3 regions of the Umezawaea sp. NPDC059074 genome follow, and region 2 is predicted to be linked to each of the others. Evidence: predicted binding sites of a transcription regulator. Region 2 holds the regulator's gene; each other region holds the start of a gene.
What was found. Region 2 encodes HspR, which represses chaperone genes until heat shock. Its sites were predicted from a motif close to ANNTTGAGTNNNNNNNACTCAANNT; they were not measured.
Positions count from the first base shown of each region.

Region 1: the regulator HspR is predicted to act here: its motif matches at 2,134-2,158, upstream of lon (endopeptidase La).
Region 3: the regulator HspR is predicted to act here: its motif matches at 1,999-2,023, upstream of ACFWW9_RS45015 (adenylate cyclase).

Region 1 is NZ_JBHYHC010000006.1:124,316-128,410, reverse strand. Features, by position in the region: gene ACFWW9_RS05000 (CatB-related O-acetyltransferase) at 1-408, shown strand, start outside; gene ACFWW9_RS04995 (SAM-dependent methyltransferase) at 395-1,219, opposite strand; gene ACFWW9_RS04990 (leucine-rich repeat domain-containing protein) at 1,296-2,072, opposite strand; gene lon (endopeptidase La) at 2,173-4,095, shown strand, end outside.
Region 2 is NZ_JBHYHC010000164.1:9,084-13,178, reverse strand. Features, by position in the region: gene ACFWW9_RS41025 (FAD-binding oxidoreductase) at 1-625, shown strand, start outside; gene ACFWW9_RS41020 (nucleotidyltransferase domain-containing protein) at 1,114-1,689, opposite strand; gene ACFWW9_RS41015 (heat shock protein transcriptional repressor HspR) at 1,686-2,123, opposite strand; gene dnaJ (molecular chaperone DnaJ) at 2,120-3,310, opposite strand; gene grpE (nucleotide exchange factor GrpE) at 3,339-3,956, opposite strand; gene dnaK (molecular chaperone DnaK) at 3,953-4,095, opposite strand, start outside.
Region 3 is NZ_JBHYHC010000236.1:1,420-5,514, forward strand. Features, by position in the region: gene ACFWW9_RS45010 (hypothetical protein) at 1-985, opposite strand, end outside; gene ACFWW9_RS45015 (adenylate cyclase) at 988-1,998, opposite strand; gene dnaE (DNA polymerase III subunit alpha) at 2,128-4,095, opposite strand, start outside.

The DNA.
Region 1 (4,095 bases), on a different contig from region 2:
ACGACCGGCGTGTCCACGTTCCCGTTCACCATCTTCGGCGGCGACTGGGCGGAGTCCACAGTGGACCTGATGCTGGCCAACCCGTCCAAGGGCGACACCGTCGTCGGCAACGACGTGTGGTTCGGCTACCGCACGATGATCATGCCCGGCGTGACCGTCGGCGACGGCGCGATCATCGCCAGCGGCTCGGTCGTGGTGTCCGACGTGCCGCCGTACACGATCGTCGGCGGCAACCCGGCCAAACCCGTGAAGGCCCGCTACACCGAAGCCGAGACGGCCCTGCTGCTGCAAGCCGCGTGGTGGGACTGGCCGGTCGACCTGGTCACCACCCACGTCCGCACCATCATGTCCGGCACCCCGGCGGACATCGGCGAGATCGCCCGCGCGAACGGGCTCATGACGGGGTGATCGCCTCCGACGACCCGAAGGGCTTGCGGGCCACGCCGACGTACGCGCTGATGTAGGCGTCGTCGGAGTCCGGGCGCCATTCGGGGAGGAGGACGACGCCGGGGTCGACCAGGTCCAAGCCGTCGAAGAAGCGGGCGATCTCGGCGGCTGAGCGGAGCACCAACTGGGCGTCCGTGCGCTGGTAGACGGCTTGGACGCGTTCGCCGCTGGTGACGCTGTCCTGGGGTACGCCGTCGAGGCTGCCGTGGGAGATGGCCAGGTAGCTGCCGGGGACGACGGCGTCTCGGTAGCGGGCCACGGCGGCGTGCGGGTGGTCGCTGTCCGGGACGAAGTGCAGGGCCGCGGCGAGCAGGACGGCGATCGGGCGGTCGAAGTCCAGGAGGGCCCGGATCTCCTGGTTGGCGAGGACCGCGTCGGGGTCGCGCAGGTCTGCTTGGACGGCGACGGTGAGCGGGTCCTTGGCCAGCAGGGCGATGCTGTGCGCCACCGCGACCGGTTCCACGTCCACGTAGGCGACTCGGCTGTCCGGGTTGACCTGCTGGGCGATCTCGTGGACGTTGCCGACCGTCGGGATGCCCGAGCCGAGGTCGAGGAACTGGTCGATGCCCTCCCCGGCCAGGTAGCGCACGGCGCGCCGCAGGAAGTCCCGGTTGGCGCGGGCCGCGCCCGCCATGCCGGGGTAGATCTTCTCGATGGCCTTCGCCGTCTCGCGGTCGACGGCGAAGTTGTGGGACCCGCCGAGGAAGTAGTCGTACATCCTGGCGACGCTCGGCCGGGTCAGGTCGACCGAGGACGGCACCCACTGGTCCACGACGTTCCCTCCCGTTGCTCGGTGTCGATCAAACTCCTGATCCTTCCGCGCCGCGTGACGACCTGTCCAGGCGCGATCAGGTGAGAACGACGCAACCCCGGCGTTCCAGGTCGAGCAGCCACACGGGCATGGACAGCGACTTGTTCCACCGCAGGTCCAGCTTCTCCAGCGCGGGCAGGCCGCCGATCACGTCCGGCAGCGCCGTCAGGGCGTTGTTGCGCAGGTCCAGCACCCGCAGCGCCGCCAGCGAGCCGATCTCGACGGGCAGCCGGACCAGGTGGTTGTCCCGCAGGCTCAGCTCGCGCAGGTCGACCAGCTCGCCGATCGACGGCGGCAGCGAGGTGAGCACGTTGTCGCGGAGGTGGAGTTCACGCAATCGGGTGAGATTCCCGATGGACGACGGCAGCTCCGCGAGCCGGTTCCCGTAGAGCCGCAGCTCGCGCAGCCCGACCATCCCGCCGAAGGTCTCCGGCAACGACGTCAGCAGGTTGTCCGTGATGTTGAGGTACCGCAGCTTCACCAGCCCGCCGAGCGACTCCGGCACGGACGTCAGCCGGTTGTCGCTGAGGTAGAGGTACCGGTCGAGCGAGGTCAGGTCGCCGAGGGAATCGGGCAGGGCGGTCAGGGCGTTGTGCCCCAGGTCCAGGGTGTGCAACGTGGTGAGGCCGCTGATCTTCGGCGACACCTCGCCGAGGCGGTTGGCCGCGACGTTGAGCATCCGGAGCTCGCCCAGCTCCCAGAGCGCGTCGGGCAACGCCGTGAGGTCGTTGTCGTACGCGCTCAGCTCCCACAGGTCGGGTGGGAGGTCGGGGAACTCGGTCAGCCCTTGGCCGTCCAGGTCGAGGGTCCGCATCGGGACACCCTAGGTGCTCGCTCAGAGCGAACGCCCATCGGAAACAATCCCCGGCTCTACTTGGTTGAGCCAGTCAGACTCAACTTTGGAGGGTGAACTGATGGGCAGGACTCTGGCTCTTCCGGTGTTGCCCCTCGACGACGTGGTCGTGCTCCCCGGCATGGTCGTCCCCATCCGGCTTTCCGGTGCGGACGCCAACGCCGAGGCCCGCGCCGCCGTCGAGGCCGCCACCGCCGCCGCCGAGAGCGGGACCAAGGCGCAGCTGCTGCTGGTCCCGAGGCTGGACGGCAAGTACGCCAAGGTCGGCACGCTGGCCGTGATCGAGCAGGTCGGCAGGCTGTCCGGCGGCGAGCGCGCGGCCGTGGTGCGCGGCACCGAGCGGGTGCGCATCGGCACCGGCACGACCGGGCCGGGCGCGGCGCTGTGGGTCGAGGCGACCGTCGCCGACATCCCAGCCTCCGACGAGCACACCGCCGAGCTGGTCCGCGAGTACCGCGGGCTGGTCACCACGATCCTCCAGCAGCGCGGCGCGTGGCAGGTCGTCGACTCCGTGCAGCAGGTCGACGAGCCGTCGGCCCTCGCGGACCTCGCGGGCTACGCCTCGTACGTGACCGAGGAGCAGAAGGTCTGGCTGCTGGAGACGAACGACGTCAACGCGCGGCTGGAGAAGCTGCTCGTGTGGGGTCGCGAGTACCTGGCGGAGCTGGACGTCGCCGAGACGATCCGCAAGGACGTCAAGGAGGGCATGGAGAAGCAGCAGCGGGAGTTCCTGCTGCGCCAGCAGCTGGCCGCGATCCGCAAGGAGCTGGCCGAGCTGGACGGCAAGCCCGCGACGGAGGAGCAGGACTACCGGGCCCGCGTAGAGGGCGCCGACCTGCCCGAGCACGTCCGCAAGGCCGCGCTCGCCGAGGTCGACAAGCTGGAGCGCACGTCCGACCAGTCCCCCGAGGTCGGGTGGATCCGGACGTGGCTGGACACGGTGTTGGAGCTGCCGTGGAACGAGCGCACCGACGACGCCTACGACATCCTGGGCGCGCGCGCCGTGCTGGACGCGGACCACTCCGGGCTGGACGACGTGAAGGAGCGGATCACCGAGTACCTGGCGGTGCGCCGCAGGCGGACCGACCGCGGCATGGGCGTCGTGGGCGGCCGTCGCAGCGGGGCCGTGCTGGCCCTCGTGGGTCCTCCCGGCGTCGGCAAGACGTCGCTGGGCGAGTCCGTCGCACGGGCCATGGGCCGCAAGTTCGTCCGCGTGGCGCTGGGCGGCGTGCGCGACGAGGCCGAGATCCGCGGCCACCGGCGCACGTACGTCGGCGCGCTGCCCGGCCGGATCGTCCGCGCCATCACCGAGGCGGGCACGATGAACCCCGTCGTGCTGCTGGACGAGATCGACAAGGTCGGCTCGGACTACCGCGGCGACCCGACGGCCGCGCTGCTGGAGGTGCTGGACCCGGCGCAGAACCACACGTTCCGCGACCACTACCTGGAGGTCGACCTCGACCTGTCGGACGTGGTGTTCCTGGCCACGGCGAACGTGCTCGACACGATCCCGGCGCCGCTGCTCGACCGCATGGAACTCGTGCAGCTCGACGGCTACACCGAGGACGAGAAGGTCACGATCGCCCGCGACCACCTGCTGCCCCGGCAGCTGGAGAAGGCCGGCCTGACGCCCGAGGAGGTCACGATCTCCGAGGACTCGCTGCGCAAGCTGGCGGGCGAGTACACCCGTGAAGCCGGTGTGCGGCAACTGGAACGCGGCCTCGCGCGCATCCTGCGCAAGGTCACGGCCAAGGTCGCGATGGACGAGGACATCCTGCCCGTCGGCGTGGACGTTCCCGACCTGCGCGGCTACCTCGGCAAGCCCAAGCACACGCCGGAATCCGCCGAGCGCACCTCGGTTCCCGGTGTGGCAACGGGTCTGGCCGTGACGGGCGCCGGCGGCGACGTGCTGTTCATCGAGGCCTCGTTGGCGGCCAAGGACTCCGGCGCGAGCGGCGTCACGTTGACGGGGCAGCTCGGCGAC
Region 2 (4,095 bases):
CCACCCGCTGCCCTACCGGGCGGGCCAGTACCTCAGCGTCGAGACACCGCAGCGCGGCAGGCTGTGGCGGTACTTCTCACCCGCCAACGCCCCGCGCGAGGACGGCTCCATCGAGTTCCACGTGCGGTCCGTCGAAGGCGGCTGGGTCAGCCGCTCCGTCGTCGGCCACACGCAGCCAGGCGACGTCTGGCGCCTCGGCCCGCCCATGGGCAGGCTCGGCGTCGACCGGACGTCCAAGCAGGACGTGCTGATGGTCGCGGGCGGCACCGGCGTGGCGCCGATGCACGCGATCGTCGACGAGATGTCCCAGTGGGGCGAGAACCCCAGGGTCCACCTGTTCGTCGGCGGCAGGACCCGCGAGGACCTGTACGACCTGGACAACCTCCAGCGCATCGCCATGACCAACCCGTGGCTGACCGTCGTCCCGGTCCTGGAGTCCGACCCCGGCGCCCGAGGCGTCGAGCAAGGAACCCTCGCCGACGTCGTCACCCGCTACGGCGCCTGGGAAGACCGAGACGTGCTCGTGTGCGGCTCCCCCGCCATGATCCGCTCCACGGTCTCCAGGATGCTGGTCGCGGGCACACCGCTGGACCGCATCAAGTACGACCCGTTCACCCTGGACTAGACGAGGTCCAGTTCGACGCGCCGGCTGCCTGCCCGCAACCGGCGCGTGCGTGGCGACGGCACTGGGGCCACGAACGGCCGCGCCACGACGCGGTCGGCTCGCTCGACGAGCCGACCGAAACGACTTGACGAAAATAGCGGAACCTCGATTTCCGGGCCACGGTTTCCCCCGCCCCAATCGAGAATCAGCGGTGTCGAATAGACGTCCCCCGACCAGGGGGACCCCTGATTTCAACGCTACCAAGCCGCACCGACAATTTCGATTCACGGCGATTTGCGAAAATACGTCTCCGCTGGTCAGCGCGGTTTCCTCGACTTGGGCCCCCAGAATTGTCGGACCTCGTCGGTAGAGTGGAATTCGGGGGGATCCCCGACCGGAAACCGAGCTTCACTCAAGATCGACCGTTACTCGGAGTGGTCGCCGAGCGGTTGTGAGAGCGCGTCCACAATGGGTCCGGGTGAAACATTTTCACGATTCCCCAGGGGCCGCTAGAGCCGATCAGTCCACGGGTGGTCGCCGTAGGTGTCCGTGATGGCCGCGTGGAGCCACGTGCGTTGGCCGGGGGTCAACACCGGCAGCAGGTGGTCGAAGTCTTCCTGGTCCTTGGGTCGTGGGGTCGCCGCCTTGTAGAACAGCTGCACCTCCGGCGCCAGGTACGGGATGTCGTCCGGGCCGGTGTGCCGCAACGACTCCACGGGTCTGCGGAGGGCGGGGTTTCGGCGGGACACCCAGTCCTGGCCGTCCGACTCGTCGAGCATCACCTGGATCCGCCACGGGGCGTCCGCGGCGGGCCTGCACCAGATGTCGTGCACTCCCAACGGGAGCAGCTCGTCCGCCAGCCACGGCCGCAACACCCCCGGCGGGTCGGCGGCCCACCACTCCCACCCGACCAACGCGCGTTGAACGGCCACCTGGTCACGCCGAAGCAGCAGCACGTCGATGTCGGCGTGCGGGCGGAAAGCCCTTCCCACCGCCAACTCCACCGCGTACCCGCCTGCCAGCAGCCACGGGGTCCCGGCGAACAGCCGGGACACCTCGGCGGGGGTCGCGGGATCCCAGGTCACTTGCGCGGCTGGGGTTTCCAGACGACGAGCGCGGTCTCGTGGCGCAGCGGCACGAGGTCGCGGCGGTAGGTCTTGTGCACGGACGCGGCGGCGTGGTCGGCCGCGGCGAGGGCGTTCGCGAGTTCCTGGGTGACCTCGGCGAGCCTGCCGCGCAGCGCGTCGACCTGGTTCTCCAGGTCGATGATGCGCTTGATGCCCGCCAGGTTCACGCCGTCCTCCTGGGACAGGCGTTGGACTTCGCGCAGCAGCACGATGTCGCGCATCGAGTACCGCCTGCCGCCGCCGGACGTGCGGCCGGGCGACACCAGGCCCAGGCGGTCGTAGCTGCGGAGGGTCTGGGCGTGCAGGCCGGAGAGCTGCGCCGCCACCGAGATCACGAAGAACGGGGTGTCCTCGTCGGTGCCGGGCGGGAAGGGGAACCCCGGTGTGCTCATGTCGACCTCCCCTTGCTCTCGAGCAGTGCGTTCAGCTCCGCTCGCGGGTCGTGCTGCGCGGTGGCCTCGGCGTAAGCCTCGAGGGCTTCCTTGGCCTTGGCGTCCATGTTGTTGGGCACGGCCACCTGGAGCGTGATGAGCAGGTCGCCGGTCTTGCCGTCGCGCTTCTCGATGCCCTTGCCCTTGGCCCGGAGGATGCGGCCGCTGGCGGTGCCCGCGGGCACCTTCAAGGTCACCTTGCCCTCGAGCGTCGGCACCGTCAACGTCGTGCCGAGCGCCAGTTCGGCGAACGACACCGGCACGTTGAGCGTGAGGTCGTTGCCGGAGCGGCCGAAGAGCGGGTGCGGATTCACGTGGACCCTCACGAACAGGTCACCGGTGGGGCCGCCGTTGCGACCCGGCTCCCCCTGTCCGGCGAGGCGGATGCGCTGGCCGTCGTCGACCCCCGCGGGGATCCTGATGGTCAGCGTTCGGGTCTTGGTGCTCACGCCGTCGCCGCCGCACTCGGGGCACGGGTCGTCGATGACGCGGCCGGTCCCGCGGCAGTCGGGGCACGGCTCGCTGAACGCGAACGCGCCCTGGCTGCGGGTCACCAGGCCGGCGCCACCGCAGTTCACGCAGGTGTGCGGGGTGGTGCCGGGCTTCGCGCCGGAGCCGCCGCACGTGCCGCAGGCGGCCGGGCTCGACAGGCGCATCGGCACCGTCGCGCCCTTGACCGCCTCGGTGAAGTCGATGCGGACGTCGGTCTCGACGTCCTCGCCGCGCCGCGGCCGGGTCGCCGAGGAGGCCGTGCCGCCGCGGCGGTTGAAGAGGCCGCCGAGCAGGTCGCCGAGACCTCCGGCGCCGGGCTGCTGGGCGCCGCCCGCGCCACCGGCGCGGTTGAACAGGTCGTTCACGTCGAACCGGGCGCCGCCGGAGCCGAAGCCACCGCCACCGAAGCCGCCGCCACCGCCGTACAGCCTGCGGGCCTCGTCGTACTGCTTGCGCTTCGCCGGGTCCGACAGGATGCCGTTCGCCTCGGACACGGCCTTGAACCGCGCCTCGGCCTTGGCGTCGCCGGGGTTGGCGTCGGGGTGCATCTCCCGAGCCAGCTTCCGGTACGCCTTCTTGATCTCGTCCGCCGAGGCGTCGGAGGAGACGCCCAGCTCGCGGTAGAAGTCCTTTTCGATCCAGTCCCTAGCACTCATCCGGACGTCTCCTCCTTTCCTCTGGTACCTAGTCCGCTGCCTGGTCAGGCACGGACACGTCACTCGCCTCGAAGTCGGTGACCGCCACGAGCGCGGGCCGCAGGACGCGGTCGCCGAAGCGGTAGCCGCGCCGCAGGACGGCGCTCACGGTCGGGCCCGCCACGTCCGGGGACGTGCCGTGCTGGACCGCTTCGTGCACCGACGGGTCGAACGGTTCGCCGTCGTGGCCGAACGACTCGAGCCCCGTGTGCTGGAGCGCGCCGACGAGCTTGTCCGCGACGGCCTTGAACGCGCCGGTCAGGTCGCCGTGCGCGGCGGCCCTCTCGACGTCGTCCAGCACGGCCAGGAGTTCGCCCGCCACCTGCGCCTTCGCGTTGGCGACCACGGCTTCGCGGTCGCGCTCCACGCGCTTGCGGTAGTTGGCGTACTCCGCGGTCAGCCGCTGGAGGTCGGCCGTGCGCTCGTCGAGCTGGGCCTTGAACTCGGCGGCCGGGTCCTCGTCGAAGACGATCTCGGGCGCCGCGTGCTTGCCGCCTTCGAACTCCACGTCGACGATCTCGGCTTCGAGCGCCTGGTCGATGTCGGGCTCGGCCCGGTGGCGGTCACCCGCCACCGGGTCGGCCTGCTCGTCGTGTGGGTGGGTCACTTCTTCTCGTCCTCGTCGACGATCTCGGCGTCCACGACGTCGTCGGCGCCCTTGGCGCCCGCGCCCGCCGCACCGGGAGCGCCCTCGGCGCCTTCAGCGCCGGGAGCCGAAGCGCCCGTGTTGGAGTACAGGGCGGTGC
Region 3 (4,095 bases), on a different contig from region 2:
AGCTCAGCGCCACGTCGTCGGGACCGTCTAGGCCCAGGGGAGTGGCCGACTTCGCGAGCGTCTTCGCGTTCGATCCGACCGCCACCAGCGCCTTGCCGACGGCCGCGCTCTCGGCGGCCGACCCGATCTCGGCCAGGTCCACCAGCGCCTGGTCCAGGTCGACCACCTGCTCCTCCAGCCCGATGGTCGCCGCGATCAGCTCGCACACAGCGCCGGGGTCGTCCAGCTTGAGGAAGTTCTGGCCGAGGATCGTGCGCCAGTGCTCGCCGATGGTGTCGTCGTTGTAGTACGAGGACTGGTTGGGCAGGATGAAGTACACGTGCCACTTGCGGGCCAGTTCCCGGTACACCGACGCGGGGTCGATGTCCTGCGCGAGGTCGTCGCCGATGATCCGGCGGATGTGCCGGGCCTCCAACCGCGGCTTGTTCAGCTCGTCGCCGATCAGGAACAGGTAGCCCTTGCGGCCGCGCTTCTGCCAGGCGTCGGTGACGACGTGGCGGGCGACGAAGTACGCGGCCAGCTCGTAGGACTCGCTCTTCTGGCCGCCGCCGTTGCCCTCCAGGAAGATGTCGCGCAGCTGCTCGTCCATCCGGTTGTCCGACTCGAACTGCCCGACCTGCAACGGCACCCGGTCGCTGTCGGCGTCACCGATCCCGCCGAACATCAGCTGCGGGTCGGCGAGGTACCCCTTGCGCTGCAACAACCCGTGCAGCTTCCCGAGCTTGCCCTGCATGATCTTCGGGACGCTGCCCATCGAGCCGGTCACGTCGAACAGCACCGCGATCGGCGTCGAGTCGGCGTGGTCGGGCGAGTCGCGGCACTCGCGGGCCGCCACGCCGTACGGGTCCAGTGAAGGCGCGGCCTTCCAGCTCGACGACGGCTTGCCCTTCGTCGCGGCGGTGTAGCCGAAGTCGGCGATCCCCTTGGCCGCGCGGAAGGTCTTGGCCGCCGCGTAGGCGTTGTCGTCCCAGCTGCCGTGTCCCATGGTCAGGCTCCTGTCTGCTTCGGAACGGTGAACGGGCGGAAGACCCGTGCGCCGTAGAGGTCTTCGAGCAGGTCGTCGTACTCGTCGATCAGGTCGACGGCGTCGGGCCGCCTGCTCGGGTTGTCCTGCGTGCACCCGCGCGCGAAGGTGCGCTGCCGGGTTTCGTTGGGGGCCACCAGGTCCAGCATCAGCGTGTGTGCCATGTGGACGTCCGTGGCCGTGGTGACCGGTTCGCCCCGGTCGACTTCCGGCGGGTAGGCGATGGACTTGCTGGTCGCGAGCAGCCGTTGCCCGGACTCGACGCTGAACGACCACCCGACCAGCACGATCCCGTGCTTCTCGGGGTGCACCAGCACGTTCTCGGCGGTGACGGCCCCGTGCGCCAGCCCGAGCCCGTGCGCCCCGGCCAGCGCCTTGAGCAGCCGCCGGTGCATCCACGCGTAGTCCCGCCCGTCCAGCCCGCCGGGGAACGCCTTCCGCACCTCGGCCAACGTCACGAACCCGTCCACCAGCGGCGCCAGGACCGTGAAGGCCCGCTCGCCCCGCTCGACGTCCCCCGACGTGTCGAGCAGCCGCGGGTAGTAGGGCCGCAGCCACCGGTGCTGGTCGGTGAACCGCCCCAACGCCCGCAGCGCCTCCCACTCGCCGCGCAGCAACGGGTTCAACACCGGGTTGCGCACGACCTTCACCATGTGCGGCCCGTCGGACCGGTACACGTTCGCCACGCTGCCCACGGCGAACGGCTCGCCGATCCGGTAGACCCCGGTGGCCGTCCGCAGCTCGACGGTGGCCCCGTTGATCCACTCGTGGTGCATCCGGGTCAGCTCGGCGGACGCCGCGTGCGCCCGCACGTCCCCGGCCTCCGTCACGTCCGGGTGCAGCACGGAGGCCAACGCCCGGTACAGCCGCTGGACCTCCCTGCGCTTCCCCGGATCCCCGCTGGCAGGCCCGAAGAGCCCGGCGGCCGACCCGGCCCGCTCCACTCGGTCTAGCGCCTCTGCCCTGGTGAACATAGTTTGAGTCTATGGAACTCAAACCAGGGGTGCAACTGTTTTCCGCTCCGATGTGACCCACGCCGCTGACCGTCCGAAAACGACGAAGGGCCGCACCCGGAGCGGGTGCGGCCCTTCGTGGGAGTGGGGCTAGCGTTCGATCAGCACGCCCGGCAGCGTCTTCAGGTCGCCGAAGAACGACGGGGTGGTGGCGACGCGGAAGTTGTCCACCACGTACAGCTCCTTCGTCCTGTCCCGGCGCTGCACGTTGAGGTGCACCGGGACGTCACCGGTGTGCGAGGCGAGGGTCTGCTTCAGTTCCTCGACCAGTTCCGGCGTCAACGTCTTGGTGCTGAGGCCCAGGACGATCGGCGGGGCGACGCCGGGGTTGTTCTCGGCGTCGGAGATGTCCAGCGGGACGACGTCGCTGCCGAAGATGGACATCTTGTCCTCGCGCCAGTTCACCCGGCCCTTCACGCACACCGCCGAGTCGAGTTCCAGGTCGCCGTAGAGCACCGAGTACGACTTCGGGAAGAACAGGACCTCCACGGCGGCGTCGAGGTCCTCGATCGTGACGATCGCCCACGGCTCGCCGTTCTTGTTGACCCGCCGCTCCATCGCGGAGATCATCCCGGAGACGATCAGCTCGCCTTCCTTCGGCGGGTCGTCCAGGACGACGGCGATCGGGCGCGGCGCGTACTTGCGCAGGATCCGCTCGGTGCCGTCCAGCGGGTGGGCCGAGACGTACAGGCCCAGCATCTCCTTCTCCAGCGACAGCATCTGCTTGCGCGGCCACTCCTCGGAGCCGATCTTGAGGTGCGCCAGCGCCGAGCTGTCGTCGTCCTTCTCCGCGTCGTCGTCACCGCCGCCGAAGAGGTCGAACTGGCCGTCCGCCTCCTTGCGCTTGATCGGCACGACGATGTCGACCGCGTCCTCGTGCACCTGGATGAGCGACAGGCGCGTGTGGTCGAACGAGTCGAACGCGCCCGCCTTGATCAGCGACTCGACGACCCTCTTGTTGCACACCACCAGTTCGGACTTGTCCATGAAGTCCGTGAACGACGCGTAGGCGTTGCGCTTCTGCCGCGTGGCCACGATCGAGTCGACCACGTTCGCGCCGACGTTGCGGATCGCGCCGAGGCCGAAGCGGATGTCCGTGCCGACCGCACCGAAGCGGAGCGCGGACTCGTTGACGTCCGGCGGCAGCACCTTGATGCCCAGTCGGCGGCACTCGGCGAGGTAGACGGCCGACTTGTCCTTGTTGTCCGCCACCGACGTCAGCAGCGCGGCCATGTACTCCGCGCGGAAGTTCGCCTTGAGGTAGGCGGTCCAGTACGAGATCAGGCCGTACGCGGCGGCGTGCGACTTGTTGAACGCGTAGCCGGCGAACGGGAGGATCGTGTCCCACAGGGCCTTGATTGCCTCGTCGGAGAACTTCAGCTCGTGGTTCCGCATGCCGTCGCGGAAGCCCTCGAACTCCTTGGCCAGCACCTCGGCCTTCTTCTTGCCCATCGCCTTGCGGAGCACGTCCGCGCGCCCCATGGAGTAGTTGGCGACCTTCTGGGCGATGAACATGATCTGTTCCTGGTAGACGATCAGACCGTAGGTCTCGCCCAGGATGTCCTTCAGCGGCTCCGCCAGTTCCGGGTGGATCGGCGTGACCTCCTGCCGCCCGTTCTTGCGGTCGGCGTAGTCGTTGTGCGCGTTCATGCCCATCGGGCCGGGGCGGTACAGCGCGCCGACCGCGACGATGTCCTCGAACGCAGTCGGCTGCATCCTGCGCAGCAGGTCGCGCATGGGCCCGCCGTCCAGCTGGAACACGCCGAGCGTGTCACCGCGGCTGAGCAGGGCGTACGTCTCCGGGTCGTCCAGCGCGAGGTTGTCGAAGTCCGGGATCGTCTCCTTGCCCCGGTTCGCCTCGATGTTGTCGATGGCGTCGCCCATGACCGTCAGGTTGCGCAGGCCGAGGAAGTCCATCTTCAACAGGCCGATGTTCTCGCAGGACGGGTAGTCCCAGCCCGTGATGATCGAGCCGTCGTCGCGCATCCACAGCGGGACGGAGTCCGACAGCGGGTCGCGCGACATGATCACCGCGCAGGCGTGGACGCCCGCGTTGCG